2 regions of the Paenibacillus sp. NRS-1760 genome follow, and region 2 is predicted to be linked to the other one. Evidence: predicted binding sites of a transcription regulator. Region 2 holds the regulator's gene; the other holds the start of a gene.
What was found. Region 2 encodes NrdR, which represses ribonucleotide reductase genes. Its sites were predicted from a motif close to AACACNATATATNGTGTT; they were not measured.

Region 1: ACIFSR_RS28190 (adenosylcobalamin-dependent ribonucleoside-diphosphate reductase) is a predicted target of NrdR. The motif match lies at 6,281-6,298, and genes of this name have one in related genera.

What each region holds. Positions count from the first base shown of each region.
Region 1 is NZ_JBITPK010000021.1:569-16,876, reverse strand. Features, by position in the region: gene ACIFSR_RS28225 (xanthine phosphoribosyltransferase) at 1-180, shown strand, start outside; gene ACIFSR_RS28220 (divergent polysaccharide deacetylase family protein) at 390-1,295, shown strand; gene ACIFSR_RS28215 (N-acetylmuramoyl-L-alanine amidase family protein) at 1,260-1,961, opposite strand; gene ACIFSR_RS28210 (YqzE family protein) at 2,098-2,292, shown strand; gene ACIFSR_RS28205 (hypothetical protein) at 2,283-3,176, opposite strand; gene ACIFSR_RS28200 (YqhG family protein) at 3,301-4,260, opposite strand; gene ACIFSR_RS28195 (DEAD/DEAH box helicase) at 4,257-6,083, opposite strand; gene ACIFSR_RS28190 (adenosylcobalamin-dependent ribonucleoside-diphosphate reductase) at 6,361-8,910, shown strand; gene uppS (polyprenyl diphosphate synthase) at 9,345-10,061, opposite strand; gene ACIFSR_RS28180 (lipid II flippase Amj family protein) at 10,095-10,889, opposite strand; gene ACIFSR_RS28175 (FadR/GntR family transcriptional regulator) at 11,164-11,844, shown strand; gene ACIFSR_RS28170 (ABC transporter substrate-binding protein) at 11,940-13,268, shown strand; gene ACIFSR_RS28165 (carbohydrate ABC transporter permease) at 13,329-14,219, shown strand; gene ACIFSR_RS28160 (carbohydrate ABC transporter permease) at 14,221-15,048, shown strand; gene ACIFSR_RS28155 (trans-sulfuration enzyme family protein) at 15,056-16,258, shown strand.
Region 2 is NZ_JBITPK010000020.1:148,829-165,136, forward strand. Features, by position in the region: gene ACIFSR_RS27570 (methyl-accepting chemotaxis protein) at 1-1,043, shown strand, start outside; gene ACIFSR_RS27575 (PstS family phosphate ABC transporter substrate-binding protein) at 1,144-2,139, shown strand; gene pstC (phosphate ABC transporter permease subunit PstC) at 2,329-3,192, shown strand; gene pstA (phosphate ABC transporter permease PstA) at 3,194-4,069, shown strand; gene pstB (phosphate ABC transporter ATP-binding protein PstB) at 4,082-4,837, shown strand; gene phoU (phosphate signaling complex protein PhoU) at 4,946-5,605, shown strand; gene ACIFSR_RS27600 (GGDEF domain-containing protein) at 5,796-7,334, shown strand; gene ACIFSR_RS27605 (EAL domain-containing protein) at 7,331-8,551, shown strand; gene polA (DNA polymerase I) at 8,656-11,334, shown strand; gene mutM (DNA-formamidopyrimidine glycosylase) at 11,383-12,225, shown strand; gene ACIFSR_RS27620 (MntP/YtaF family protein) at 12,366-13,088, shown strand; gene coaE (dephospho-CoA kinase) at 13,104-13,700, shown strand; gene ACIFSR_RS27630 (lytic transglycosylase domain-containing protein) at 13,697-14,263, shown strand; gene ACIFSR_RS27635 (alpha/beta-type small acid-soluble spore protein) at 14,371-14,589, opposite strand; gene nrdR (transcriptional regulator NrdR) at 14,733-15,215, shown strand; tRNA gene ACIFSR_RS27645 (tRNA-Ala) at 15,332-15,408, shown strand; gene ACIFSR_RS27650 (TetR/AcrR family transcriptional regulator) at 15,812-16,308, shown strand, end outside.

The sequences.
Region 1 (16,308 bases), on a different contig from region 2:
CGGATCGTTGAGCAAGCGGGTGCATCGGTAGCCGGAATTGGCATCGTAATCGAGAAGGCGTTCCAGCCAGGTCGTGAAAAGCTGATCGAGCATGGTTATCTTGTACATTCATTGGCAAGAGTGGCATCATTAACAGGCGGAAAAGTATCATTCGCTCCTCATCCAGTCACTCACGCTTAAACAACAAGTTGTATGTAACTAAATTGCTCACAGAAATTTAAGTTCGAACAAATTATAAATAGGATTCAATGACAAGGGAGGCCTAAATCAGGTCTCTTTTTTTTATATATTTATAAGTTAGGTTTATGCTTCTGATATTATGCTGCATTCGCATATTTTCCAGCATTTTCACAAACAATAACAGCAAACGGTGAAAGGTGCGTGCAGCAATGAGCAGACAGCATAATGTAATTGAGGAAAGAGAAATACAGAAATTTCGTAAAATGAGATGGTCATCGGTTGCTAAGACAGCTGCGACAGTCTTGCTGCTGAGTGCATTTTCAGCTGCTACGAGCCCGCTCAGCTATAATCATGTTTCTGCTCAAAGTTCAGCTAAAGGGATAAGTGCGGCTGCGCAGGTGGATGAACGGAAGCCAGTGGCAATCGTAATTGACGATTTTGGCAATAACATGAGCGGAACAGAGGAAATGATGAAGCTTCCAGTCAAAATTACAGCGGCGATTATGCCTTTTATGCCAACGACTAAGAAGGATGCAGAGGAAGCGTATAGGCTTGGCCACGATGTCATTGTTCATATGCCGATGGAACCGAACAAAGGACTAAAAAGCTGGTTGGGCCCTGGAGCGCTTACGACTGATTTAAGCGATGCAGAGGTGCGTAAACGGGTAGAGGATGCCATTGACGATGTGCCTCATGCCATTGGCATGAATAATCATATGGGCTCAAAGGTGACAGCAGATGAACGAATGATGCGAATTGTGCTAAGCGTGTGCAAGGAGCGGGGGCTCTTTTTTCTAGATAGCCGGACCACCTTCAAAACGGTTGTTCCCAAATTAGCCAAAGAGCTGGGCGTGCCGACAGTCTCCAATGATGTTTTTCTTGATGACGTTTATACCGTTCAGCATATATCTAAGCAAATCGGCGTGCTTCGCAAGCATTTGGAGTCACATGACAGCTGCATCACGATCGGACATGTTGGAGCTCCTGGGAAATATACCTCCTCGGTTCTTCATCAGTCCATACCTGCGATGCAGCCTACTGTGAGATTCGTGAAGCTGACTGCGCTTATTGGCGGAGAATCAATGAACGATCCACTTGTATTGCCTAATCCCTAAGGCAATGGCTTCAGCAACTTCTTGCTGACGCTGCGGATCTGTCAGCATCGTACGATCATGCTCGCTGCTAATAAAGCCCATTTCTACAATTACAGCAGGGTCCTGTACCCTTCTAAGTAAATAAAACGGTTTTCCTTCCCTTGGGAGGAAAGCCGTATTTTGTTGTCGATTAAGTGCATCTTGTATGCAAAATGCAAGCAATGAGCTTTCACCGCTGCTCTGATGCAGTACTAAAGGGCCTTTCTGCATACTTTTCTTAGACCAATTGACATGCAAGCTAATGAGCAGTTCACTTTCAATTTCATCGGTTAATTGCCGGCGCTGCGATAAATCTTTACGATGTCTTGAGCGTGAATTATGCCAACGATTATCGTCACTGAGTGCATAGTCGCCGGTTCGATTGAGTACAGCCGGTATGTTTTGGCTTCGCAAAATAAAATACAGCTTACGCGCAACAGCTAAGTTAATGTCCTTTTCTAAAATATCAGCTGATGAGGCTCCCCCGTCAATCCCACCATGCCCAGCATCAATGATGACGACAGTTGACGGAAGCGCCCAATCTTGATTGTAGCCTACCGGCAAAAGTGGCCATGCAAAAGCGCTGGATGAGCTGCTGGAAGCAGCCAGCCATATTACAACAAAGGTTAGTGCCATTTTACGAAACATGCTGATTGTTCCTCCAGATTTCTTTGACATACGGTTAGCGTGGCTGTTTGGAGGGAAACTCATGCATGTTTAGATTGGATGGTTAAGGGGCAAACTTAAATTATTAATTCATACGGTATTGAAAGGACTGATTAGCATGGCAAAAGGCGATGAATACGTAAAATTTATGACCGAAAAATTTATAAATTATATAGAGACACCAAGGGAAGAACGGAAACAAACCAACGTATTAGCCAAATCTCGGAGAGAGCCTTGGCTGACGCGTTGGTTCGGATGGGGACCAGTGAGTGTAATGTTATGGTGGCGTGGACGGGCTGAGCGTCATCGGTAAAAGTGACCAAGCTCGATTAAAAGCTGAAGGGGAATATAGCGGCGATCAGAACCATCCTCGCTTGCTTCAAGAGCAACATAGATTTGACCGTTATCCCATTTGTTATACCCGACGACAGACCAGACATATAACATCTGGCCATCAAACAGCTCAGCGGTAAAGCGGAGCTGTTCTTTGTTGTTTATTTTGGCAAAGAGAGGTGTGTAGGAATTAGAGCTTACTGTGATGGGTTTATTCGTTAGCCAGGGAAGCTTATCGAATGGATTAAATGACGGCAGCGAAACATGTTTAATAAGGACTGCTTTCTGAGTGTTAAGTAATGGAGCCGCTTTATCAAGCTTAGTTGCAGCAGCATTTGTCCAATCCTCCTTCTTGGCAGGGAGCGATTCACCGCTGACAGCATCTGCATAATACGTTTCTTTCTCTGTCGTTATTTTCCATGCGGCAAGGAGAGGATGAACATATATTCGATCAATTTGGGTTGCAGGCTTTAGAAGCTCAAGTTGCTTAATCGCTCTGGTAAGGGTACTTTCATCGAATAATGGATGACTGTTTGTTCCATATTCGCCTAGCTGATATCCACCTGACTCCACCGCATTAATGACAAGATAACCGACAGTATTTTTATTTTGCATGACAAGCACAAGCCAGCTATGCGTTCCAGGGCCAATAGGAGAAACAATAAGCGTCGACTTCTTCCACGCGGCAAAAGAAGGCTGTACAGCTAGTTCTTCAACCCATCGCTGCGCTTGCTGCTGAACAGGCTCATAAACGGTTGTAGGATTAGAAACGGCCGCAGCAGCTTGTGGCTGCAATCCGCCTGCATACAATACAATAGCGGTCAAAACACATGCCGCTGTAAGCTTGATGAATTTTTTTGGCATAATTAATCACCTCCATATCATTGTATAGGACAAGCTTTAAGAAGGCTGTTGCAACCTGTCGCGTAAGGGCGGCCTTGTGACCGCCTTTTTTTGACGTATTGCTGCGGATAACGTCAGATCCATGTCAATCGATACCCTCGAGATGAAAGATGCCGCAGTTAATGGCGGACGCAGTCACCCTAGGCTCATATTGCCATCTGATTTCGGATTGACGCTGAGCGAATTGCTCCTCAATCGCTGGTTTGTTTTCTTCGATTGCATTCTTAACAAGCGGCTCGTAGTAGCCATTAATTCGGTCAAGCTCTTCCTTCAACCTTGCTGATGCACTCTCAGCCCAGCTGTAATCATAGCTGCGAAGCTTGCGCTCCAGCATTTGTTCTACAATGCTAAGCGCTTTATTGAAGGAGAGGCCATTTTTGGTAATGTGAATATTTGCCGGCAGGCGAGGCGTAAGCTTGTGCGTAAGCAAGCGATCGTAGAAATGCTCCACACATTGGCCAGTCGCGAGCGAGACACCGTAGCTATGAATTTCTTCGCGCTTGCGATCACAAGCGAACTCTACCCGCATATTGACAGACAGCCATGCTGTGTAAGGGGTCGAGGTAAAGGGATTGTTCGAGCGTTTGTCTGGCTCCTGAAACAAATGGACGAAGCTGCCCTTAGCTTTTGCAGCATCAAATATTTGCTCGAGCTTGCGTGCGCCAAAAAACAAGTCTTCACGCGGAATGCGAACGGGTGCTGCCAAGCTGCCGTGAATGAAGCCTAGCGAACGCCCAAGAGCGACATTCGCTGCTGTATCTTGCGCGTTCAGCGCAGCATCCTGTTCGGTGTTCACGACTTCAATTTTTTTGAGCTCCTCGGCAGCGTCATATTTGTTTTTGTCCGTAACAAACAAGAACGTCATCGTCTCTGGTTCTGCGTTAACACGATCGACGAAGCTCCAGTAGTAGGGACGATTCGTAAGTTCACGGTCGGCGTGAGGAGAGAGCTTCACCGTGAAATGGCTTGGTGATTTTTCTAAAATTGAGCATTCGGTAGCTTCTAAATAGCGGTTTACAAATTTGTGCACCTGTTTTTCGTTCAAGGCTGCACCTCCACGGTTTGTCCAAGCGTATCCAAATTCACTAGCAGGTCGGGACTTGTCGGCAGCGGGTTTTCGCCTGTCAGCACCTCTTCACGAATGCGGCTGAGGGAGGAGCCCAAATGATTAATTTTTTGTTTTAAATCCGTATCGTTGCCCGATTCTAGCAGCATGCGTGCAAGCCGCTGCTCCAGCGAGCCATCCCCTTTTTCAAAGCGTTCCAAAATATGATCCAGTTCGCCAATAACAAGCTCGAACAGGTTTATTTTTTCATGCAATAGGTTGACGATATGCTCTTCAATAGTACCGATTGTGCACAGATTGTAGATTTTTACATCTTCCTTTTGCCCGAGGCGATGCACCCGTCCAATGCGTTGTTCGACTCTCATTGGATTCCAAGGCAGGTCGAAATTAATCATGTGGTGGCAAAATTGCAGGTTTATCCCTTCGCCGCCTGCTTCCGTTGCGATGAGGATTTGCGCGCGCCCGCGAAATAAATCCATCATCCAATCCTTTTTGCCGCGGTTCATACCGCCGCGATAAGGGACGGCAATCATATTTTGAGCGCGGAAAAACTGCAGCAAATATTCCTGAGTAGCCCTGTATTCAGTGAAAATGATAACCTTGTCGTCCATTTCCTTGACAAGCTCCATCGCTTTTTCTGCTTTGGTATTGGCTTTGATATTTCGAATTTTTTCTACAAGCTCCCATATTTTTGGACGCATCGGGGAGTCCTCGGACGTTTTCTTAAATAGATTTACAAGCGTTAGAAAAACCGCATCTCGGCTGCTGCAAACTTCACGCTGAAGGGTAACGAGTGAGAGCATGCTCGATAAATCGCCGCCGCTTTCTTCATACCGTTCCTTGACAAAGCCCGTCACCGCGTCGTACAGCGCTTTCTCTTCTTCTGAGAGAGTAAGCGGTATATTTTTGACAAAACGTTTCGTGAAATGAATGCCGCCGTCCCCGCGCCGATTCCGAATCATGACGCCAGAGAGTGCTTCCTGCAGCTGATCTTCATTTTTCGGAAGCCGCTTGTCGACAACAAAGTTTGCTGCAAATTCACTTTGACCTCCCAGCTGACCAGGCTTGAGCAGTGTAATGAGATTGAACAACTCGTCCATATCGTTTTGGATTGGGGTAGCCGTAAGGAGCAAGCAATATTTTTTGCGTAAAAGATTAGCAAACTGATAGTTCGTCGTTTTCTTGTTTTTCAGCTTATGTGCTTCATCGATGATGATGATGTCATAATCTGTTCCAAGCACAATCTCGCGATGCGGATCACGCTTTGCGGTATCGATAGAAGCGACAACTACATCATATCCCCATGTATGCTCCTTCTTCTGAGCTACGGCTGAGATGCCGAATTTCTGATTAAGCTCACGCACCCATTGAAGCACAAGGGAAGCGGGGACAAGAATGAGAATACGCTTAGCTAAACCGCGCACAATATATTCTTTGAGCACGAGTCCTGCTTCGATCGTTTTGCCAAGCCCAACCTCATCGGCTAAAATCGCACGGCCGCCCATCTCATGCACCACTTTGCGCGCTGTGCTGATTTGATGTGCCATTGGCTCGAAGGCTGGAAGAGATCGCAAGCATAACAATTCTTCGAAGCTTTCAATTCGTTTCGCTTGCTCGGCTTCCATAGCGAGCTGATATAACGTCCAATCATCCCATGGGCCGCCTTTTGTTAAACGGTTTTGCAGTTCTTCAAACCAAGAGCGGTCATGCTGCAGCTCAACTAAAGGATGAAGCTTGCGAGAAGTAAAGGCGGCAGTGCCTGCTTCACCTGAGGCAGCCTGCGGCGTCGTCTGAAATGTCATCTAGTACAGCTCCTTCCGCAGTAAAAGGGATAAGTTGTTATTAGTATTGCCTTTTCATCTAATATTAATAAGATGCTGCTTAAAAAAGAGGATGGACTAGCAATATAACGAGAGTGGGCATGTAAGCGGACAGGTTTGCTAAATTTCGCCACAAATGAGCATGAAAATCAATATGTAGTATAGTATAATGGTTTTATGACACAATATATTGTGCTAAAAGCATATCTGATCTTACCTATGCCTTCAGCACGTTAGTATGAGGGAGGAAGCAGCTGCGATGGAGATGTCTGGTGGAAATCGGCTTGAGGGCCTTAGTGAAAAAATCTTTTTGGATCGATATGCGTGGAAAAATGCAGATACGAGTAAAACGGCGATCGGAGATATCGTGCTTGTTCTAACGAAGGATGATCCGAAATTTCCTGTCAAGGAAGTCGGAGAAGTTATCGGCCGTGATGGCAGCAAGGTGACCGTAAAGCTTAGAAACGGCGAGCATGTGGAGTCTACAACAGAGAAACTTACGCTGACGATTGAGAAAACGCCTGAGGAAATGTGGGATCGTCTTGCAGATGCAATGGCATCCGTTGAAGATGGATCAGAGAAACAAAAGGAATGGCGGGACAAATTCAGATACTTATTAGATGATTGGAAGCTGGTTCCAGGCGGGAGAATTGCAGCGGGGGCTGGAGCGAGTGAAGAGCTGACGCTATTTAATTGTTATGTCATTCCCTCACCGAAGGATAGCCGGGGCGGCATCATGACAACGCTCACGGAGATGACAGAAATTATGGCGCGCGGCGGCGGTGTTGGGATGAATTTATCTTCACTGCGACCTCGAAGAGCGATAGTTGCAGGTGTTAACGGTTCATCGAGCGGTGCTGTGTCATGGGGCGGGTTGTTTAGCTATGCAACGGGACTCATTGAGCAGGGCGGCAGCCGCCGCGGTGCCTTGATGCTTATGATCAATGATTGGCACCCGGACGTATTAGAGTTTATAACGGTCAAACAAACGATGGGTCAAGTGACAAATGCCAATCTGTCGGTATGTATCAGCAACGCTTTTATGCGGGCTGTAAAGGAAGATTTGGAATGGGAGCTCGTATTTCCAGATACCAAAGATATAGAGTATAACGAGCTCTGGACCGGCGATCTGGATGCATGGCGCAAGCTTGGCAAAAAGGTTATCCCATACAAAACGGTGCGCGCTCGTCAAATATGGCAAGCGATTATTGAATCCGCATGGAAGTCAGCCGAGCCAGGCGTTGTCTTTATGGAGTATTATAATCAAATGTCGAACAGCTGGTATTTCAATCCTATTATTAGTACGAACCCTTGCGGTGAACAAGGCTTGCCAGGCTGGGGCGTCTGTAACTTGTCAGCTGTAAACCTATCGAAGTTTTATGATGAAGAGAAGCATGACGTTGCTTGGGATGAACTTGCTAAAGTTACACGCTGGTCTGTAAGGTTTCTTGATAATGTCATCGACAAAACACCCTATCATTTTGAAGAAAATGAGCGCAATCAAAAGCTTGAGCGGCGTATCGGGCTCGGAACGATGGGACTAGCTGAGCTTATGATTAAGCTGCGTATCCGATACGGCAGCGCAGAGTCATTGGTTTTTCTAGATAAGCTGTATGGATTTATGGCTAGGGAGTCTTATTTGGCGTCTTCGGAAATCGCTGCTGAGAAAGGTTCGTTCCAAGCGTTTGAAGCGGATAAATATGTTCAGAGCGGATTTATGAAGCAATTGATAGCTGAATTTCCGGAGATTGGCGACAATGTGACCCTGAACGGCATGCGAAATGTGACGGTCATTACACAAGCGCCGACTGGCAGCACGGGAACAATGGTCGGAACGTCTACGGGAATCGAGCCTTATTTTGCATTCGAATACTATCGTCAAAGTCGTCTTGGTTTTGATAAACAAGATGTTCCGATTGCAGCGTCTTGGAAGGCGTCTCATCCGGGGGAGGAGCTTCCAGATTATTTTGTAACCTCGATGAGTTTGTCGGCTGAGGATCATATTCGGGTACAGGCGGCTATTCAGCGCTGGGTGGACAGCTCTATTTCCAAAACAGCGAATTGCCCGGCAGATTTCACAGTGGAAGAAACAGGAAGATTGTATGAGCTTGCTTTTGAGCTCGGCTGCAAAGGTGTGACGATTTACCGAGATGGCAGTCGTGATGTTCAAGTTCTCTCTACGTCATCAAAAGAAGAGAAAACAGAAGCACCATTTGATGCGGATTTGGTGGAAGCCGTTATCCCAGCAGCCGCACAACCTGAGCAGGAGCTCGATAAGCAGTATAAACGCAGACCGCAGGTGCTGCGGGGTGCGACCTATAAGGTGAACACACCATTTGGCATGGCTTATATTACGATAAATGATCTCAATGGCACACCTGCAGAAATTTTCTTGAACGTAGGCAAGGCAGGTTCGGATGTGTTTGCGATGGCTGAGGCATTAGGGCGTGTGTGTTCGTTATTTCTGCGTTATGGCGATCATGGAAACAAGGTGAAGCTGCTCGTCAAACATTTGAAAGGGATCGGCGGATCGGGAGCGATAGGATTCGGAGTTAACCGAGTGGAGTCCATTGCGGATGCCGTTGCAAAATCGCTTGAGATTCATATGGAGAATGGGACGGAGCAGGAGACGGCAGCGAAAATAGTACAAAGAGAAGAAGCAGCAGCGTCTGCGGATTATCCGGCGATCTCCACATCTGCTGTAGACACTCCTTCCGTTGATTTGTGCCCCTCTTGCGGCTCAGCAGCGCTTATTAATATAGAAGGCTGCAAGCAGTGTACGCAGTGCGGCTTTAGCAAGTGTAATTGATAGGGTATAGAAATGAATTAGGTAAGCAAAAAAAGAGAACCTCATGGTTCTCTTTTTTAATTTGTGTAGTCTTTCCAATAATGCAAAAGAGTTAGGCTGGCTCTGGAAAGATATGATGACGCTCCAGCAAATACCAGCAAACCAAGTTAAGTTTATTCGCAATTATAGAGGGATTGTATACAGCTTTCTGAAAATATACCATATGTCTCCGATTACCAAACTGATCGATGGGTCCCCCCATGAAATCGCAGCGTTAATGAATAAGTTTACAATTTTAAAAACAAAAATCTAATGTTTTGACTCCACATTTGGATGAGATTGCTCAGCAATTCAATGCCAAGTTTGTAGAAATAGCGAAACAAAACTAATATGATTTTCAAACAAAAAAGACCATTCTCCTCGTATAGGTGAAGGGTTTGGTCTTTGCAGGTTCATTATTCCCGTTCTTTTCTTTTCGAATAATTTTGTATCGCATCGTTCAATAGGGCATAGTTGAAATCCGGCCAGCTTTTATCCGTAAACCATAATTCAGCATACGCTGCCTGCCATAGTAGGAAGTTGCTCAGCCTCTTTTCACCGCTTGTCCGAATGATTAAATCAACTGGCGGATAATCGGAGGTAGCGATCGTTTTCTCAAATTGTTCATCGAAAGTGAGCGGGTCTGCTCCGCTTGCGATGAGCTTTTTTGCAGCTTGCAGAATTTCAGTTCTCCCCCCGTAATTAAGAGCCATATTTAGAAGCATGCCAGTGTTGTTCTTCGTTATTTCACAGGTTCTCTGAATGACATCCACCGTATGAGCAGGAAACGAGCTAATGTCGCCGATATAAGTTACTTTTACATTTTTTTTGTTTAGTTCTTCGATCGTTTGATTCTGAAAATATTTGATAGGCAGCTCCAATAAATAATCAACCTCGGCTTTGGGCCTTCTCCAGTTCTCCGTTGAAAATGCATATAAGGTCAAGCAGCTAAGCTTTAGCGAAATCGATCTTTTTATGATTTTCTGCATCGTTTTCATCCCGTAAAAGTGTCCAACGTTTCGTGGCAGTCCTTTACGAGTTGCCCATCTCCCGTTGCCGTCCATAATGATCGCGATATGTTTTGGAAAAAATTTATAACGATCCTGCTTGAAAAATAAATGTGACCACAGCATGACTTTCCTCCTCAAGCAAGTTAACTTTCTTTTTTATCTAGATACGACCCACAAAATCAAGGTTGCTGCCGGTACGAGCAGTAATTGTGCCAGCACGGTGCCCATCACACGGGACAACATAAGCAAACCGAATACTTTAGTTAACGCAGCGCTTTTTTTCTCTCCCTTTAGCACTTTATCCGTCAATAAGCCAATTTCAGGATCAATAAGAAGTGCTAACAATATCGTTGCTACCCCATTGATTAGTCCTGATGATTGAGAAGCTGCGATCGCATGCTCAGTCGTAATGGAAGAAGCAAGTAAAGCAGCCAGAACGCCAATGGTATAGATCGCAGTTACGATAATGTTGAGTAGAAACAATCGTTTTGGTATGCCGCCAATTCTTAATCGCGCCAGCATTCCCAGCTTTGGCAGCCGGATGTGTGAACGCGAGTTTTTAAGTTTCTCAATGGATACCGTCGTTCTAAGCAAGCCTGGGATAGAGCCTGCTACCTCCAAATGGGCAATGACTCGTCTAGCCAGCATCACCGCGGTTGGAAATGCTAGCATTGCAGCAATTGTTCCGAGTGACGCGCTTAAGATTATAATTCGAAATTGCTCAATCAGTGAATACTCCATGGAAGTTTTGGCAGAATCGATGAGCTTTCCCATAAGCGGTGCTTGCACCATGTTGGCTGTTCGCGATACGAGCAGGATAATGCCGGTTAACGATATAGCGACAGCTATTTTTCCCATACGCACGCCTGCTAATCGAAGAGAGTATGTAATCGTTTCTGCAAAATGAATAATAAACGTAAAGCTGCTAACTAGAATAATATGCTCAAGCATGGCAGCACCTCTTTCCCTTATGGAGGTAAGATTCTACTATCATTAAATAGGAAATACCGAAATTAATAAATAGAAAGTAAATAAGCAAGTTTTTCTTATTTTATGTTCGAAGGAGCGTTATCATCTCTCATCTAGTAAAATATTAGTTGTGAAAATGGTAAACTTAGACTCTATCGGCTTGTAAGCAATGCTTGCAAAAAGAGAGCGCTTTATTGACAAAATACATATAATCGAATAAGATTCACCTATCTGAAAGGTAAAAAGGATGATAGAAATGATTCAGAAAGTTAAGAAGCAAAATGTCCATGAGTTGGTCTCAGAAGAGATTCAAAAATACATCGAGGTTAAAGGTTTGCAGGAGGGAGACAAGCTTCCATCAGCCGAAGAACTGACTAAATTATTAGGTGTAGGACGTTCCTCTTTGCGCGAAGCACTGAGGTATCTTGAAGCTATCGATATTGTTAAAGTGGTGAATGGAAAAGGTATATTTGTTAATGATTCTGAGTCCTATCGCTATAGCGGAAAGGTGAAAATTGAGAATGAGAAGAAGTTTCTTCTTCATATTCTTGACGTGCGCAGAGCTTTGGAAGGAAAGGCTGTAGAGCTTGCTGCTATACGGATTAGCAACGAAAAAATCGAGAAAATGAGACTATGTTTAGAAGAGTATGATGTGTGCAAAAACAGAGGTCTGGATACATCGGCAATTGACTATAAGTTTCACCAGCATATTTATGATGCTGCCGCTAATCCGCTGCTTCACAGCGTCTATGAATCTATCTCTGAATTAATCAAACGTTTCTTTGCTGGCCCGTTCGGCGTTAAGGAATTATTTGATAACACGTATCCGTTCCATCGTACGTTATTTGATGGTATTGCCAAACATGATGTACAGCATGCATTAGCTGAATTTAACAAAATGATGGATATTATCGAGGAAACGATACGTCATTATTAATTAAAATTAGTTATTGACAAGATGAAAGTGCTTACATTATATTTAACCTATCATACAGGTAGATAGTATGACACTACGTCTTTAGGGGGATTCATATGTTTGGTAAACCAATGAAAACATGGATGTTATCCGCTTTGACGGCTGTAATGGTTTTTACTCTCACTACAGCTTGCAGTTCTTCAAATGATGGGAAAAAGCCTGACAGCGGAAGTAAAGAGAAAGTAATTACGCTTCGCATGATTGAAAGCTTGACCAGCCCGAGTCGTACAGCATTGATTAAAGCAAGCATCGACAAATTCATGGCCCAGAACACGAATATCAAGGTTGAATTGATTTCTCCACCGTTTGATCAGGCTGATAACAAAATCAGAACGATGTTGGCCGCCAAACAACCGCTAGACGTTTTGGAAGTACGCGATCTTAACGTTGCGGAATTCGTAAATAACAACTACGTAGAGCCATTAAACGATTATACAGGCTCATGGAGCGACTTTGGCACTGTAACGGCTGTTGCCAAATCCGTTGCTTCCGTCAAGGATAAGCTCTACTTCATACCAAACGGATTGTATCAGCGCCAATTGTTTTATCGTGCAGATTGGTTGAAGGAAGCGGGAATCAATGCTCCGGTTACCTACGAAGAGTTAGTTAATGCTTCTGTTAAGCTGACGGACGCTGCGAAGAACCGTTATGGCTTCTCATTCCGTGGCGGTCCTGGTGCCAACGGTGTTCCTGATACATTGATTCAAGCGTACGACGCAGACAAGATCAATGTTGATGATGCGATGTTCCTGAAAGATGGCGGAACAATCTACTCTTCTCCAGAAGCCAAAACGGCATTGGATCTATATGTGAAGCTGTACAAAGAAGGATCACCTCCGGATTCCATTAACTGGGGCTTCCAAGAGCAAGTACAGGCATTTACTTCTGGTGTAACTGCATTCCTTTTGCAAGATCCAGATGTTATTCAAGTATTGGGCGAGAACATGCAAGAAGGCACATGGGCAACAGCTCCAATGCCTACTGGCCCATCAGGCAAAGCGATGATTTCTGCAGGTGGAGCAGGTTGGGGTATCACTTCACACTCGGAGAACAAAGAAGCTGCTTGGAAATTAATTACTTTCCTATCCTCCCCTGAGGAGAATACACAGCTATCCAAAAGCCATGGTACTGTACCGATCCACTCTTCGGCTACAGAGGATGAGTTTTTCCAAAAAGGACCTTACAAAACTTTGCTTGATATGACGAACAAACCAGATACTTTCATCAATTTCAAACCGCCATTCGAATATCCTGCTAATGGACAATGGGGTACGGTCGCTATGGAAAGTGGTCAGGCGATGCTACTAGGCCAAACTTCAGTTGAGGATACGTTAACGAAGTGGAATGAATATTGGGCGAAAGCGAAAGCGGACATGAACAAATAATCTGAAAAATAGTGATGGGTGGCTCAGCAGCCGCCCATCGCATTTTCTAAGTCAAGGGCGGTGATTGCATTGAGAAAGCAGCGAACGTATATTTTGCTCAGCTTGCTACCAGCTTTGGTGTTGCTGCTCATATTTACGTTTTATCCATTCCTGCAAGGGGTAGTCATGGCGTTTCAGAACTATGTTCTGTTCGATCTGACGAACGTTCGATTCATCGGATTCCAGAACTTTGTAACCGCATTCCAAGATGCTAAGTTTCTAAAAGCAATGACGAATAGCGCATACTGGGTGTTTTTCTCCTTAACGTTTCAATTTTTGATTGGCCTCTCACTTGCACTGATTTTGCGCAAACCGTTTAAAGGCAGAGGGGTATATCAAGGGTTTATCTTTTACTCTTGGGCTTTGTCTGGTTTCTTAATCGGCTTGATTTGGAAATGGATGTTCAACTCCCAAATGGGCGTTATTAATGATCTTTTAATGCGCATCGGCCTTATTGATACTAGAATCGGTTTTCTCTCTGACCCAGATTGGGCGATGTCATCGGTCATTATCGCCAATGTATGGTACGGGATCGCGTTTTTTGCAATCATGCTGCTTGCGGCACTTCAATCGGTGCCAGCTGATTTGTATGAGGCAGCGGATATGGATGGAGCGGGGAGCATTCGCAAATTTGTTAATGTCACCTTTCCTTTTATTCTTCCTACGATTATCGCAACGACGTTGCTCAGAGCGATATGGATATTCAATGATCCAACGATTATTTACGGTTTGACTAACGGCGGTCCTGCGGGAACAACCCATATTTTATCCTCATTAATGCTGGATAAAATTATTTACGGCGGGGACTACGGGATGGCATCGGCAATTGGTGTTACGATGATCGGCATTCTAATCTTGTACACGATTTTCTATTTGTTTGTGACCAAGTCGGAAAAGGTGGGTGATTTTTAAGATGAAGCCACGCATACTGACAGGTCTGAAGGTGCTGTATCTAGCGTTGCATTTTGTAATCATGGTATTTCCTTTATACTGGATCGTCATTACTTCACTTAAGCCTCAAAAGGATATATTCTCTTTCCCGCTTCAATATTGGCCAAAGCAATTCACGCTGGATAACTACATCCAGATTTTTAAAATATCGAAATTCCATATTTACATTTTCAACAGCTTATTGGTGGCCGTTCTTGCTGCCGCGATCGTTATTTTTATAGCGACTCTAAGCGCTTATGTCATGGCCCGCTTTCAGTTTAGAGGGCATAAACAGATTATGATGGCGTTTTTCGTTACGCAAATGCTTCCGGGATTTATTGCACTAGCTCCATTGTACTTATTGATGGCGGACTTGGATTTGATTAATTCAAGGATGTCATTAATTATCTGCTACACGGTTATGCTTATTCCATTCTCAACTATTATGCTTCGAGGCTTTTTCCAACGCGTTCCGAGCAGCTTAGAGGAGGCAGCCATGATTGATGGTTGTTCACGTCTGACGGCGTTGTTAAGAGTGATCATTCCGGTCATGTTGCCGGGCATTGCTTCAACCTTCATCTTTGCATTTGTACAAAACTGGAATGAGCTGTTTATGGCTGTCATGTTTATCGATGACGAGGCATTGAAGACGTTGCCGGTAGCTATGAACTCCTTCGTTATGAAATTTGATGTCGATTGGGGTGCAATGTCGGCTGGAACGGTACTATCGGTCATTCCTACCGTCGTATTGTTCGCTTTTGCCCAGCGTTTCATCGTAGAGGGATTAACACAGGGAGCAGAAAAAGGATAATAAATTCATGGAATGGATAGAGGGAAACGACATGATGGAGAGAAAAGAAATGGATAATCAACTGCATACAAAAGTCTCTCACGATCAGGTAGATAAACAACATTACGGTGCGGTAACCATACCGATCTATCAAAATAGCTTATTTACTTTCGAGAATCATGAAACCTTCGATCAAGCGATGCAGGATGTATTAGCTGCCAACGTATATTCCCGCGGCAACAATCCAACGGTAAAATATTTGGAAAGCAAAATCGCCGAATTGGAGGGCGGTGAGCAGTCGCGCTGCTTCGCATCGGGCATGGCTGCAATTGCAGGAACGCTGCATGCGCTGCTTAGTTCAGGCGATCATGTCATCTGTGTTGATCAGGCTTACGGGCCAACACGAGAGTTTCTAAACGAGATGTCAGAGAGGTATCAGGTTGAAGTCACTTATGTAGATGGCAGTTTGCTCTCCGATTTCGAGGATGCAGTACAGCCAAATACAAAAATTATATACGTGGAAAGCCCTACTTCAGGACTTTTCCAGCTGCAAGATCTTGAAGGAATAGCTGAGCTGGCGAAAAAAACAGGGATCATTACAATGATAGATGGCAGCTGGGCAACACCTTGTTTCCAAAGGCCGCTGACTATGGGAATCGATCTCGTGCTGCATTCAATGACTAAGTTTTTTTCAGGACATAGTGATTGTCTAGGCGGAGTTGTAACTGGAAGTGCTGCGCTAATTAGTAAAATTGAGAACAAAGGGTATATGCTGCTAGGAGGAATCATGACCGCTCATACAGCGTCGTTGATGATTCGTGGTTTACGTACGCTTCCGCTTCGTATGGAGCGCCATCAGAAGAGCGGCATGATCATCGCGGAGTATTTGGAGAAACACCCTATGGTCAATCGTGTAAACCATCCAGCTCTTCGTTCACACCCTCAGCATGAACTGGCACAGAAACAACTGGACGGATACAGCAGCTTGTTTTCTTTCGAAAGCAAGCTTCCCGTTGCTGTCATGAAGCAGTGGGCTGATGCGCTGCATTATTTCCGGATTGCAGTCAGCTGGGGCGGTTATGAGAGTCTCGTTACGGTCAATACAACGCCTGAGCGTAGAAACCCGGACGGAACGAACCCTTCAGTAGCCAGATTGTACATCGGTATGGAAGATCCATATACGCTGATCGATGATATGGAGAGAGCGTGGAAGCTAGTAAAAGCTTATTAGGGTAAATAGTGACTCATCGGGAGTAATAGCTGCTCTTTCACCGTAGTTGC
Region 2 (16,308 bases):
GTCAGGCTCCAACAATAGACGCAGAGCATACATGCCGGCAGACGATTGCTGTGTTTAAGAAGCATCCGGAAAGTGAGTGCATTATCGTAACTGGGGAGCAAGGGGCTCCTATCGGTCTGATGATGCGCAATCGATTCTTCCTGAAGCTGGGCCATCGCTTTAGCGCAGATTTGTATGATGACAAACCAATTACAAAGCTTATGGATGCGAGTCCGCTCGTAGTCGATTATGATTATGCACCGCAGCAGCTCATTGACAGCGCATTAAGCCGCCACGAGAGTGTGCTTTATGATTGTGTCATCGTTACGTTAAAAAATAAGCTTGCAGGTATATTGACTGTGTCGGACATGCTCAAGATTTCCCGGCTGCTGCAGCAGGAAGCCGTTGATGCGCAAATGAGTACGATTCGCTCAGCAGAGCAGCGGGTGAGAGAGATCGAACAAGCCGTCAGCAGCGTTCGCAAGTCAACTGAACATGGCGAGTCAATGTCTGTAGATATGGTCGATTTGACCCTAACCGGCAAAAACGAGCTGGATAAAGTAACAAAAGCTTTTAACGCCATGACGCTGAATTCTGAGCTTCAGGAGAAACGGATGAATGAGCTTCAATCTGAGGCGGGGTCAATCAGCAAAGTTTCTTTATTAATAAAAGAACTGGCAGAGATGAGTAATCTACTCGCGCTGAATGCTTCTATAGAAGCAGCCCGTGCAGGGGAGCATGGGCGCGGGTTTGCGGTAGTAGCTGGTGAAGTGATGAAGCTGGCAGGCCAAACGAAGCAATTTGCGAACGAAATTACGACGTTAACGAAAACGATCGTTGATGCCATTACGCAAACGACAAGTCTTGCTCATTCGGGACGAATGGAGACGATCGCAAGCGAAGCGAATATCAATGAAGCCGTGGAGGTGTTTAATCATCTTTTCCGAGCGGCAGCTGATAATCGCAATAGCGCGAAGCAAATTGGCGTTTTATCGGAGCAGGCACATCAGCAAGCCGTTCATATCGCAGTCGAAATGAAAAAATTACAGCAATCTTATTTTTAACATGGAGTTTACAAAAACAGAATACGAGGTTTACAAACGGCTAGTAGTATAAGAGGCACGGGGATGAACCCTTACAGACATAATAAGAGGAGTGGTAGAGTTGTTAAAGAAAAAAGGGTTTAAAGGAATTCTAATGTTGTCGATGGTGACGCTGCTCGTATTCGCAGCTGCATGTGGTAATAATAGCGGAAATAAAGGTTCTGAAAATACAGGATCTAAGAATAACACTGCAACTAACGCACCAGCTGGTGAAGATGTGAAATTGTCAGGCGAGATTAAAATTGATGGTTCAAGCACAGTGTTCCCACTTACAGAAGCAGCAGCTGAAGAATTCAACAAAGAGCACAAAGATGTACGAGTACCGGTTGGCGTATCTGGCACAGGCGGCGGCTTTAAACAATTTTGCGCAGGCGAAATTGCCATTGCAGATGCTTCCCGTCACATCAAGGATGAAGAAGCAGCAGCTTGTAAAGCAGCTGGCATCGAATATACAGAGCTTTCTGTAGCATTTGACGGTTTGTCTGTTGTTGTAAGCAAAGACAATGACTTCATCGACCACTTGACAGTTGAAGAGCTGAACAAAATCTTTACAACTGGCAGCACAGTAACAACTTGGAAAGACGTTCGCGACACTTTCCCTGCTGAGCCGATCGTAATGTTCTCACCAGGCGCTGATTCCGGAACTTATGACTACTTTAATGAAGCTATTCTTGAAAAAGCAGGCATTCGCAATGATAAAGCAATCAGCTTCTCTGAAGACGACAACGCACTTGTTCAAGGCGTAGCAGGCAGCAAATACGGCATTGGCTACTTCGGTTTTGCTTACTTTGAAGAAAACCAAGATAAATTGAAAGTTGTTCCTGTAGACGGCGGCAAAGGCGCTATTACACCAACTTATGACACAATTAAAGACGGCACTTATGCTCCATTGTCCCGTCCGCTCTTCATCTATGCAAACAATAAAGAGCTTGAGCGTCCAGAAGTGAACGCATTCGTTAAATACTATATCAACAACATCGGTACTTTTGCTGGCGAAGTTGGTTATGTATCACTTCCAGATGAGCAATACGCAACAGAAGCAGCAAAAATTAAATAAGTAACAAACGACCTGATGAAAATGTGTGGTGTCTCGAGGGACATCACCTTTTTATCGGCACAAATGTAAACGAATTGTAAAGGCAAGAAGGAGGACGCTGCAATGCCAAGCCAAGGGCTGCAAACGGTCAGTAAGGCTCAAACAAACAGCAAGGAAGTCTATGATTTCAAAAATAAACGCGTAAGCATCATGAACAAATTGATGCCAATCCTATTGTTCCTGTGTGCATCCGTATCTGTTCTAACTACAATAGGTATTGTCGTCACACTCATCTCAGAGACCTATCAGTTTTTTCAAAAAATACCGATTTTTGATTTCTTGTTTGGGACCAAATGGTCACCGTTAATTCCGCCCAAAAGCTTCGGCGTTTTGCCGCTCCTGTCAGGCACGCTCATGATTACGTTTATCGCTTGTTTAGTCGCTATCCCTCTAGGGCTTGCAAGTGCCATTTACTTATCAGAATATGCACCGAAGCGGGTTCGTAAAGTAATTAAACCGATATTGGAGGTACTCGCAGGAGTTCCAACCATCGTATATGGTTACTTTGCTCTTAGCTTGGTTACACCGCTTATTCAAAGTATTTTTCATAGCGCCGGCGTGTTCAATGCATTAAGTGCCGGTATTGTTGTCGGTATTATGATTATTCCTATGGTTTGCTCGCTAAGTGAGGATGCGATGTCCTCTGTACCGCGCAGCTTGCGTGACGGCGCGTATGCGCTTGGCGCAACACGGTTCGAGGTTGCTTTGAAAATCGTTGTGCCAGCAGCCTTCTCGGGTATCGTGGCTTCTGCCGTACTTGCTTTCTCAAGGGCGATCGGCGAGACGATGATCGTTACGGTAGCGGCAGGCTCTACACCTAATATGACGGCTAATCCGCTTGAGAGTATCCAGACGATGACCGCTTATATCGTTCAGGTCAGCCTTGGGGATACGCCGCATGGAACGGTTGAGTATGGATCGATCTTCGCGGTCGGCATGACGTTGTTCGTCATTACATTCCTACTCAATATTCTTGCCCAGTACATTGCAAGAAGATTCAGAGAGGAGTACTAAGATGAACATATTTCTAGATGCAAACCGCAAGCAAATTGCTAATCGGCGGAAAAAGGATTGGATGCTTCATATCCTGTTCGTCGCCGCCACTTCCATCGGCGTTCTCGCGCTTTGCGCGTTAATCGTAGATATTTTGATCGACGGTATTGCAAGGCTCCAGCCTGATCTATTCACGAACTTCCCATCTCGCAAAGCGGACGGTTCCGGAATGAAGTCGGCACTGGTTGGTACGATTTACATGCTGCTTATTATGGCGCCTATTTCCTTTATTTTTGGAGTAGGAGCTGCGATTTTCTTGGAGGAATATGCGAAAAAGGGCCGGATTACCCGGATGATTCAGCTTAATATCAGTACACTAGCGGGCGTTCCGTCCATCGTATACGGTATTTTGGGCTTAACCTTGTTCGTACGACTGCTCGCTCTTGATCGCAGCCTCATTGCAGGGGCGCTCACGATGACGCTGCTTGTGCTTCCTATTATTATCGTATCTGCACAAGAAGCGATTCGTGCCGTTCCGAAATCACGCCGTGATGCTTCGTTCGCTCTAGGCGCGACCAAGTGGCAGACTGTTTCTCGCTCTGTTATGCCCTCAGCTCTTCCTGGCGTACTAACTGGCGTCATTCTTGCTATGTCTCGTGCAATTGGAGAAACGGCACCGCTAGTTATGATCGGAGCATTAACGTATGTTGCCTTTTTGCCAGAAGGTCTTAAGGATTCGTTTACGGTTATTCCTATTCAAGTGTACAACTGGTTGTCCAAGCCACAGCTTGAATTTAAGGAGCTTGCGGCCAGCGGTATTATCGTTTTACTAGCGCTGCTGTTGCTAATGAACTTTTCGGCTATTTTGCTTCGCAACAAGTATCAGAAGAATATTTAGGAGGAAAACGATATGGAAGCACTTATTAATATTAACAAGCTGAATTTGTTTTACGGCGCTTTCCACGCTTTGAAGGATGTAACACTAACGATACCTGAGAAAGCAATCACTGCATTCATCGGTCCATCCGGCTGCGGAAAGTCAACTTTGCTTCGTACACTAAACCGTATGAACGATATGATTCCGGGCACTCGGATCGAGGGAGGTATCGCCATTGGCGGTACTGAAATTTACTCGAATGAAGTGGATGTTGAAACACTGCGCAAAAAGGTCGGCATGGTATTCCAACAGCCGAACCCATTCCCGAAATCAATCTATGATAACGTGGCATACGGTCCTCGCCTGCATGGTATTACTAGCAAGCGCGAGCTCGATGAAATTGTAGAAACAAGCTTGAAATCCGCGGTATTGTGGGATGAAGTAAAGGATCATTTGAAACGTTCTGCATTCGGTTTATCTGGTGGACAGCAGCAGCGACTTTGTATTGCCCGCGCACTTGCAGTAAACCCAAATATTTTGCTTATGGATGAGGCGACATCAGCGCTTGACCCGATTTCCACGCTGAAAATTGAAGAGCTTGCTCAAGAATTGAAAGATAAATACACAATCGTGATGGTTACTCACAACATGCATCAGGCAGCCCGCGTATCCAATCAAACGGTGTTTTTCTTGAATGGCGAGGTCGTTGAATACTCGGATACGGAGAAGCTGTTCTCCAATCCAACCGATCAGCGCACAGAAGATTATATAAGCGGACGTTTCGGCTGAGCCAAACGGATCGTGGGAGAGAACTTTTATTCAAGAGGTTGAATCATATGATTTTGTCCTTGCGAATGATGTTGTTTTACAAACCTTGTAGGGGGAATGCCGTTCATGATGACCACGCGTAAAGAGTTTGACCAAGGACTAGAGCATCTTCATAATTTGCTGATTGATATGGGTACTTTTGTTGAAAAAGCGCTCGTAGAATCGATGGAAGCATTAAAAACCGTTGATGTTGACCGTGCGAAGCAGGTCATAAAGCTGGACCCGTCGCTTAACCAAATGGAAGAAAAGATTACGGAAATCGGTTCGAAGCTGATCGCTACGCAGCAGCCTGTTGCCAAGGATTTGAGAAGAATTCTGTCCTCGTTTAAAATCGCAAGCGATTTGGAGCGTATGGGCGATCTCTCCGTTGATATTGCTAAGGTTGTATTGCGTTTAGAGGGTCAGGAGCTAATAAAACCGTTAATCGATTTGCCGCGTATGGCAGAAATTGTTCAGCTTATGACATACGAATCCATTCAATCGTTTATTCAAGAAAACGTGGACCTGGCTTACAAAATGGCGAAGGACGACGATCAGGTTGATGCCCTGTATGGACAAATTACGCGCGAGCTTTATTCCCTTATGATGGAAAATCCTCGCAACATTACACAGTCATCGCTTCTCACGCTCGTCGGACGTTACCTCGAAAGATTCGGTGATCACGCGACGAACATCGGTGAGAGCGTCGTTTATCTCGTAACGGGCAATCGTCCGGATTTAAACGTATAACCTACTTAAAACATACTTAAGACCGCCCACACTTAGCTGCTGGACGGTTTTTTTGTTTAGGAGAAAAGAACTAAGAAAAATGTCGAATTTTACCGCAAGTTAATCCTTTTATGCATCTCCATTCACAATTGGCTGGTAAAGTAATACATAAAGGAACTGAAATAGACGATAGTCGATTGAGGGGATTGGCATGAATGGAGTCGGGGTTGGTTTATTCAATCGAGATATGCTCCGCAGCATAAAAGAGCGCTGGCATGAAGGCGGAATTGGTGTCATTTACGTCCGTTTTCGCCTCGGGAACACAGCAGCAGAATCAGCATTGCAGCTATGGGAGGGCACGGAGGCAAGGCTTTTCTGGCGTCAGCGCCTTGAATGGGATTACTTTTATTTATTTGATAGGCAGCAGAAGGATGAACCGATCATTCGAGTGGTCGAGAAAGCGATGGAGCGGCTTATTGATAGGCTAAGGAAGTCTGATGCAAAAAAAGAAGACGGGGCTGTCTCAGACACCGATCTGGAGGTAAGCATAGGTCTTTCAACTGCATACCCTCCAGCAACCGGCCGTTCCTCGGAGTCGGTTGTTTATCGGATGATTCTTGATGCGATGGAGCAAAGCGCATATAACGTTACTCTCGGAAGGAACCGCCAAGAATCTCTATCCGAAGGCAAACAAAAAATAGAAAACTACGGTCAGATCATAGGAGCAGGCGAGCCAGTGCAGCAGCTGCATTTGCCGGGGAACCATAGCCGAACCGTTCGAATTGGCGGGCTTGCTGCACCTTTTCCGATATTTCCTGCCCGGGCCAGGGTGTCCGAAGTTGCTTATTTTTTCGATACGAATGCGAAGGCGCAAGGCGCGGTCATTGTCGATAAAGGCAGACCAATTGGCATCTTAATGAAAGAGAAGTTGCATCAAATGTTAGCCGGCCAATTCGGGCTGCCTCTTTATTGGAACAGACCGATTGAGCGGATTATGAACAATCAACCGCTTATTGTGGATGAGCAGTTTACTGTAGAGCATGTATCTCAGCTGGCAATGGCAAGGGATTTCTCACAGCTATACGATGTCGTTCTCATTACGAAGGATGGACAGATGGCAGGAGCAGCTACAATCAGGTCTATCTTGGAATGCATGACGGCGCTTCGCACGGAGGCAGCACGAACAGCTAATCCGCTTACGGGGCTGCCGGGGAACGAGGAAATTCAGCTTGAACTGAGCCAGCGGATCGGACAAGGTGAGCCGTTTGCTGTCGTTTATGCGGACTTGGACTATTTTAAATGGTATAACGATTCCTTTGGTTTTGGGCTCGGTGATAATTTGATTCGCTATTTGGGAGATATTCTGCGCATGGAGCTTGATCAGCTCGGAGCAGGCGACGATTTTGTCGGACATATAGGCGGAGATGATTTCATCGTGGTAATGAGAGCAAATTCGGCGGAGCAACTATGTCAGGCTATGATAAAGCGTTTCGATAGCGGGATTAAAGCATTTTACGGCGGCGTTGAAGTAACGACGGTTGAGGATCGAGAGGGCAATCTCATTGATCAGGAGGGTGTAACGCTTTCTTTGTCACTCATGTTATGGGATGGCAGAGTAGCGCTTGCGGCAGATGATATTCCGAGGATTGCGGCAAAGCTGAAGAAACAAGCGAAAGCTCTTAAAGGCAGCGTCTATGTCATGGATCAAATTATAGGAATGCATCATGGAGAGGAACGGAACGGAAATTGAGACAACTACGGGACATATGGCGGCTAAACGATACGGAAAACGTGAGCTCGGGTCATCTTGGTATTATTTATTTATCATGGCAGTTTCCTACGGATGTTCGGAAAAATCACTTATCCGCGCAGCATGAGAAATGGCGTGTTTTTGCAGAGAATGAGGTGAAGGCTGCATTTGGAAGCTCTTTACTATATGAAGGGCTGCAATGGATGAAGGAGGATTTATTTATCCATATGCGTTTACCGGCCGGGCATCAAATGCTGCAGGAGGACTGGCTGCTTGAGCTGGCTTATAAGCATACCGCTGATTGGGAGAAACAATTTGCAGAGGAGATCTGTTATGAGGGGCTAGCTGGTGTGCTTGGGAAGCTCCATATTGGTGTATCTGTCGTACCCAATGACAATGACCCTGTGGATGGACTTGTCTGGTATGATGCGATGAAAAAAGCGATTTTGCACGGGCAATCCGCCGGATCGATGGAACGAAGCTTGAAGCGCCGAGCGCTGGAACGAGTCATTAGCGAGCGGCTTATTCAGCCAGTATATCAGCCTATCGTATCGCTGCTGCGCGAAGGAGAGGTATTTGGCTTCGAAGCGCTATCGCGTACGCTGGATCAAACTTGGTTTTCCGGACCAATGGAACTCTTTCAGTGTGCTGAGCAGGAGAATTTGACTTATAGCTTGGATAGACTGGCTAGAGAAAAGGCGATAGATGGCTGTCTGCGGCTCATGCCAGGGCAAAAGCTATTCATTAATGTGATGGCGCAAATTATGGAGGATCCAAGCTTCTCGCCTGGCCAAACGCTCAGTCTGCTGGAGCAGCATAAGCTATCGCCTCATCATGTCGTATTTGAAATTACTGAACGAAGCTCAATCGCAGATTTTGGCTCTGTGAAAAAGGCGCTGGAGCATTACCGAAGCCAAGGTTATCAAATTGCAATTGATGATGTTGGAGCGGGTTATTCGTCCTTGCAATCAATCGCTGAGCTGCGTCCTGATTATTTGAAGGTGGATCGGTCAATTATTCAGAATATCCACTTGGATGAGATGAAAGAGCATATTTTGTACACACTGGTTCAGATTGCAGCAAAAATGAATATTTCCATAATTGCCGAAGGCATAGAACTTGAAGCGGAGCTTGCGAAGGTGCGTGAGATGGGGATTGTATATGCTCAAGGTTATTTATTAGGCAGGCCTGCTCCATTTCATTCCATGATGATGTAACCGATACAAAAAAGGGCTATCCTATAGCAGCGATGCTTGGGAATAGCCCTTTTTGTGGTATACTTAAAGGTATGAATGTTACATAAAGAAGGTGTTGATTCCTTATGGAAAAATGGATGCTAATTGACGGAAACAGTATAATCTACCGTGCGTTTTTTGCTTTGCCGCCGCTTACGAATTCGGCGGGCAATCACACGAATGCGATTTTTGGGTTTACAACGATGCTGCTTAAGCTGCTTGAACAAGAAAAGCCGACTCATGTGCTGGTTGCATTTGATGCCGGCAAGGTCACTTTTCGCCATGAAGGTTATGCGGAATATAAAGGCGGAAGACAAAAGACACCGCCAGAGCTGTCAGAGCAATTTCCAGTGCTTAAGGAGCTGCTTCAAGCCTTTAGCATTTCGCAGTTTGAGCTGTCCGGTTATGAGGCCGATGATATTATCGGCACACTAACGAAGGCAGCTGACGAGAAAGGTGTAGAAGCTTTTGTCGTTACTGGAGATAAAGATATGCTGCAGCTTGCTTCAGACAAAGTAACCATTGCGGTAACACGCAAAGGCGTTAGTGATGTTGAACTTTACACACCAGAGACAATTCAAGAGAAATACGGCCTTGTGCCGATGCAAATTATCGATCTTAAGGGTCTCATGGGTGATACCTCAGACAATATCCCTGGAGTTCCGGGCGTAGGCGAGAAAACGGCGCTTAAGCTGCTGCATGAGCATGGATCGGTTGAAAGCGTGCTTGATAACTTGGACAAGCTGAAGGGCAAGCTGAAGGAAAACATTGAGAGCCATAAAGATGATGCTACGATGAGCAAGCGCTTGGCGACGATCTTCCGTGAAGTGCCTATAGAAAAGTCTATCGATGACATTCGTTATGCCGGGTATGATGGTTCGAAGCTGGCTGAGGCGTTCCGCAAGCTGGAATTCAAATCATTAATTGATCGCCTGGAGCTAGGTGCTGAAGCGGGTGATATGGATAAGGAAGCCGAAGCTGCTGCAGCTGATTTGAATATTAATGTGATCGAATCAGAAAAAGACGCAGAGATGCTGGATAAGCTTATTCAGCTGCTCCAGAAGTCGGACAAAAATGGCTTGTATATCGAAGCCATTGGAGAGAATCCGCATCATGCCGAGCTGATTGGCCTTGCTATCGCCAGCGATGAAGCAGTGTTTGTAATGCCATATTCAGTGCTTAAGCAGCCTTTCGCAGCGAAGCTTCGCGACTGGCTCGAACAAGCGGACAAGCCGAAATACGGCTTTGATCTCCATAAGGTGGAGCTCGCACTCAAATGGAGCGGAATCAGCTTCGAGGGTTCTGCTTTTGATGTGCAGCTGGCAGCCTATTTGCTTGATCCTACAGAAGCGAGCCAGACGCTAAGCGGAATTAATGAGAAGCAGGGGCTGTCGACATTGCCACCGGATGAAGCTGTTTATGGCAAAGGCGCGAAATTCAGAGTGCCTGATGCCGATACGCTTTACCGCCATTTATCGTTGAAAGCGGAAGCGGTTCGGAAGCTAGTGCCTCTGTTAACCGAAGAGCTAAGCAATACGGGCATGAGCAAGCTTTATTTTGACATGGAGCATCCATTGTCCCGCATTCTTGCAGGGATGGAGTTTCAGGGCATTAAAGTAAAGTCCGAGGAGCTGGAGGCGCTTGGCCGTAATTTGGAGAGTAAGCTGACAACAATCATTAGCAGCGTGTACAAGCTTGCTGGTACGGAATTTAATATCGGATCGCCAAAGCAGCTGGGTGAGATTTTATTCGAGAAGCTTGGCCTGCCTGCTAAGAAAAAGACGAAAACAGGTTATTCGACGGATGCTGAAGTGCTGGAGGAGCTTGCGCCTTATCACGAGATTATTCCGCTTATCCTGCATTATCGTCAGCTATCAAAGCTGCAATCTACTTATGTAGAGGGCTTGCTTAAAGAGGTGCGCAAGGAAACAGGCAAAATACACACGTATTACCGCCAGACCATTGCAGCTACCGGTCGTCTAAGCAGTCAGTTTCCTAACCTGCAGAACATTCCGATTCGTCTTGAGGAAGGACGCCAAATTAGGAAAGCCTTTGTGCCGTCCGAGCCGGGATGGTCCATCGTAGCGGCGGACTATTCACAAATTGAGCTTCGTGTGCTCGCACATATTGCTGATGATGAGAATATGAAGGAAGCGTTCATTAAGGACATGGATATTCACACCAAAACAGCGATGGATGTATTCGGCGTAACTGCCGAGGAGGTTGATTCCAACATGCGTCGTTCGGCAAAAGCGGTCAACTTCGGCATTGTGTATGGCATCAGCGATTTTGGCTTATCGCAAAACCTTGGCATTTCCCGTAATGAAGCTGGAAAGTTTATTGCGGATTACAAGGAGGTTTTCAAAGGCGTTCGCCAATATATGCACGAAATCGTTCAGCAAGCGAAGCGCGACGGGTATGTGGCCACACTGCTTGAGCGCAGGCGTTATTTGAATGATATCAATGCTTCTAATTTCAACTTGCGATCCTTTGCTGAACGTACGGCGATGAATACACCGATTCAAGGTACTGCGGCAGATATTATTAAGCTGGCCATGGTCCATATGGACGCTGCGCTGCGCGAACGCAAGCTGAAGAGCCGCATGCTGCTGCAGGTGCACGATGAGCTCGTGTTCGAAGTGCCGCAAGAGGAGCTGGAGCTGATGAAGACGCTTGTGCCTGAAGTGATGGCTGGGGCGCTCAAACTTGATGTTCCTTTGAAGGCCGATATGAGTTTCGGTGACAATTGGTATGAAGCAAAGTAACCCACTGGCGGGCAGTTTCGGGTATAATGGTTGTTGAGGTGAGGAGAAATGCCTGAATTGCCAGAGGTAGAAACAGTTAGAAGAACATTAATTGAACTTGTAGCGGGAAAACGAATCCAATCAGTAACCGTTAGACTCCCGCGTATTATACAGCGTCCAGCAGAACCTGAACAGTTCGCGGATGCGCTTGTCGGACATACGATCCAGACGGTTGAGCGACGCGGCAAGTTTTTGCGGATCATCTTGGACGGGCTCGTACTTGTATCGCATTTGCGAATGGAAGGCCGATATGGGGTTTTCCCATCGGAAGAGCCGATTGAGCTGCATACCCATGTCATCTTTCATTTCGAAGATGGCACGGATTTGCGTTATAAGGATGTTCGCCAGTTCGGTACGATGCATTTATTCCAAGAAGGGCAGGAGCTTGAGCTTCCGCCGCTTAACAAGCTTGGTATAGAGCCGCTTGAGCCAGCCTTTACGCTTGAAGCGCTTCGCGGAAAACTCGAGAAACGCGCGACTAAGATTAAGCCGCTATTGCTTAATCAAGAGCATATTGTCGGTTTGGGCAACATCTATGTAGACGAAGCTTTATTTCAAGCACGCATACATCCGGAGCGAACACCTAACACATTGAAGCCGGCCGAATGGAAGCGACTTTATGAAGCGATACGCACGACACTGGGAAATGCGGTTGAAGCAGGCGGTTCGTCCATTAAATCGTACGTTAATGGACAAGGCGAGATGGGAATGTTTCAGCATCAGCTGCTTGTATACGGCAAGAAGGATGAGCCTTGTCCAACCTGTTCAAGACCGATCCATAAATTTGTCGTTGGCGGCCGAGGTACGCATATTTGCAATAAATGCCAGACACTGCAAGCAACAGCAAAATAATACGAATCGCAGCAAATGTTAACCAGCATGCACAGTCAAATACTCCCCGCATATGATAAGTGTGTTACGAACAATAGGCGGATGTCTACTTACAGCTTCTTGTAAGCCGGATCGCCGCTGTGCGGGGAGGGACTAAAACATTGTTCGCGCATGTAGTTTCACTATTAGTTCTTGCTATTGCTGTTAGCGTAGACGGTTTTGGTGTTGGCGTTACTTACGGTTTGCGAAGAATCCGCATACCGATCGTGTCAATACTGATTATTGCTTGCTGCTCTGGTATTATTATTTATTTGTCCATGCAGGTTGGCGGATTGATAACCACGTTCCTGTCTGAATTCGTTGCGCGTCTCATTGGCGCATGTGTCCTCATGCTGATTGGTGTCTGGGCGCTATTGCAGCTTAGACGAAACAAACAGCAGCAGGATGATGTGAGGCATGAGCACGTAGAAACCGCAGTACAAGAAAGTGCTGCTTCGGCAGAAGCTGGTGCAAAAACACATGCCGGAGAGATCGCGAGTGCTGCGCTTGTCGTTATGGTAGAGCTGAAGCGTCTAGGGCTCGTTATTCAGATTTTGCGCACGCCACAGTCGGCTGACGTCGATAAATCAGGCACCATCTCTGCATCGGAGGCCGTCATGCTTGGCTTTGCATTATCACTTGATGCATTTGGAGCAGGACTTGGGGCTGCGTTGATCGGATTGCCTTCCTTACTTACGGCTTTAACCATAGCGGCGGCGAGTGCGCTTTTTCTTGTAGGCGGCATCCGTTTTGGCTTTCGTTTCTCCGCTTGGAAAGGCATGCAGACATTAGCTATGCTGCCAGGCATATTATTAATCATAATCGGAATCATGAAGCTGTTATAATTTGAGGTGAAAAGGATGATAATCGGATTAACCGGCGGTATTGCCAGCGGCAAAAGCACAATCGCAAACATGCTCGTCGAACGCGGTGCGCTGCTGGTCGATGCCGATCAAGTCGCAAGGGAGGTTGTACTTCCCGGGGAACCAGCATTAGAGGCAATCGCCTCTACGTTTGGACAAGCTGTCCTTGAAACGGACGGTTCTCTTAACCGCAAAGCTCTCGGCGAAATTGTGTTTCGCGATAAACAATCACTAGCAAAGCTTGAATCCATAACCCATCCAGCTATACGGGCGCGGATGCAGCAAACCATACATACTTACGCAGAGCAGTATCCAGAACGATTAGTAGTAGCTGACGTGCCGCTGCTATACGAGACGAAGCAGGAGAATCTGTACGAAGGTATTTTGGTCGTATATGTACCCGCTGAGCTTCAGAAAAAACGCTTAATGGAACGAAACCAATTGCCTGAAGAAGAAGCAAGCCGGCGCATCGCATTGCAAATGGATATTGAGCAAAAGAGACTGAAAGCGGATTGGGTCATCGATAACAGCGGATCGCTGGAGGAGACGCAGCGTCAGCTGGATGAATTTTGGAAAAGTAAGTGTTTGCCATGAGGGTATTCCAAAAGAAAAGGGTGCTGCTTGTCCTACTGCTTGGTTTATTGACGATTTTATTTCTCAAATCAGATTGGCTTGCGGAGTGGATGTATCCGGTTCATTACAAAGAAGACATTCGTGCAAGTGCTTCTAACTATGGCGTTGAGTCGCATTTAGTGGCTGCTATTATTCGCAGTGAAAGCAATTTTCAGACAGGCAAGGAATCGAAGAAAGGTGCACTGGGCTTAATGCAAATTATGCCTGATACGGCTGCATGGGTCGTTCAAAAGGCAGGATTTCAAGCCGTAACGGATGACATGCTTATGAATCGTGCGGACGTTAGCATTGAGGTTGGCGCGTGGTATTTAAGATCTCTTAGTCAACAATTTGATCAAAATAAGATAGCTGCAATTGCTGCATACAACGCAGGTCCAGGAAATGTTCGCAAGTGGCTTGACTCGGGGACTTGGGATGGAACGATCGAATCGGTTAAAGAAATTCCGTTTGGAGAAACTAGACACTATGTGCAGCGAGTCATTTACTATTATAATAAGTATAAGGACTTATATCCGAGTCTTTAATGGATGATCCTTAACGATAACGAAAATAAATGAAGCCTTGGAGGCTCGTCTCTTCATGGACGAGCCCTGCCAAAGCTTCGGTTATTCATACAACTTTTAATGAATCATTATTTGTATTGACCAGCAAGGGATTGCTCGGCAATTTGCACTAGGCGACGGGTAATGTATCCCCCGATGGAGCCTGCGTCTTTTGTAGCCATGTTGCCGTAGTATCCGTCTTGCGGAATTGCGATGCCTAGCTCTTGAGCAACTTCATATTTCATTTGGTCAAGGGCAGCTGTCGCTTGTGGCACTACCAATTGGTTACTGCTGCGGGATGCGCTCATGTATGTTCACCTCCTTGCGGTTGGTAAAAGTATTATGTGCAAAAATCTGAACTTCATTACAGGAATTACATGGAAATTAAAATTTTTTTTCGAAGAGTCCATTTTTGAGGCTCAAGCGACTAAGAAAGGAGGCAATACGCATCATGAAATGCCCATACTGCGACTATGCCGGAACGAAAGTATTAGATTCAAGGCCCGCCAACGAAAACAAATCCATTCGTCGCCGCCGTGAATGCGAAAAGTGCAGCCGCCGCTTCACGACATTCGAAATGATTGAAGAGACGCCTCTGATCGTCATCAAAAAAGATGGCAGCCGTGAAGAGTTCAGCCGTGACAAAATATTGCGGGGTCTTATCCGCGCCTGCGAGAAGCGTCCGGTTCCTGTGGAGCGCCTAGAGGTAATCGTATCCGAGGTTGAGAAGGAGCTGCGCACAACGGCACATGCCGAGGTTGATAGCAGCGATATTGGTGGAATCGTTATGAACGAGCTTTATCCTGTAGATGAGGTAGCTTATGTCAGGTTCGCATCTGTTTATCGCCAATTCAAGGACATCGATATGTTCATGAAGGAGCTCAATAATTTGCTGTCCAAACACCCGCTCAATGGTATGATAGATAAAGATTGACAGTTTTGACGACCCTATGCTAAGATCAATCTTGTCGTCATTTGGGGCCTTAGCTCAGCTGGGAGTCCACTTATGGTTGGTTACACTACCATAAAGAACTGCATAAGAATGATCACGGGGAATTAGCTCAGTCTGGGAGAGCGCTTCGCTGGCAGCGAAGAGGTCAGGGGTTCGAGCCCCCTATTCTCCACCAACACTTTAAACTTAAACGGCAGAGATGCCGTTTTTTTTTTTTTGTATTGATTTGATTTTGTTGCAACACACCAGACATGTGGAATGATTGATGGTACGAAAATGAAAGAATGAAAAGTGACAGATTCAGTACTGTTATTGCCTCGACACATGTGAAGAATTCAGCATAGTGGAGGCGATGAGAGTTCAAATCCCCTCGCCTCCACCAATACCATCAGAGAAGACACTGTGTTAGGTGTCTTTTTTGCGTTGTGTAGAGACGAGACACGGGATCGCTTTTGTCAGGGGTTCAGTCCGTGCCTTATTTACTGAATCTGCTTGACAACATCATAGAATAATATGTTATTCTTTAAAAGAAAGATTTATAGACAGGCAGTCGGTCGGTTTGTTGAGGAGATGTAAAGATGAGAGTTGTAAAAGAAGCTCAGGAACGCAGGAACGAAATCATTGACGCAGCTGATGAGCTTTTCGGCCAGAAGGGCTTTGACGGCACAAGTACAAACGATATTCTCGAAAAGGTCGGCATTGCGCGAGGAACATTATATCATCACTTTAAGTCGAAGGTGGATATTATGGACGCGCTGATTGAGCGGTATAGTGTCCGTCTTTTAGGCACGGCGCAGGAAATTGCAACAGACAATAGCATACCTGTAGTCGAGCGCATTATTCGCGTTGTTATGGCACTGAACTTAAGCGGCGGAAGCAGCAAGGAAATTATGGAGCATATTCACAAGTCGCAGAACGCGCTTATGCATCAGAAAATAGAAAAGGTCATTATCAATGGCGTTACGCCGATACTGACGGGAATCATCCACGAGGGCATCCAGCAGGGACTGTTCCACACGCCATACCCGTATGAATGCATGGAAATGGTCGTGATTTATGCGAATACCGTTTTTGA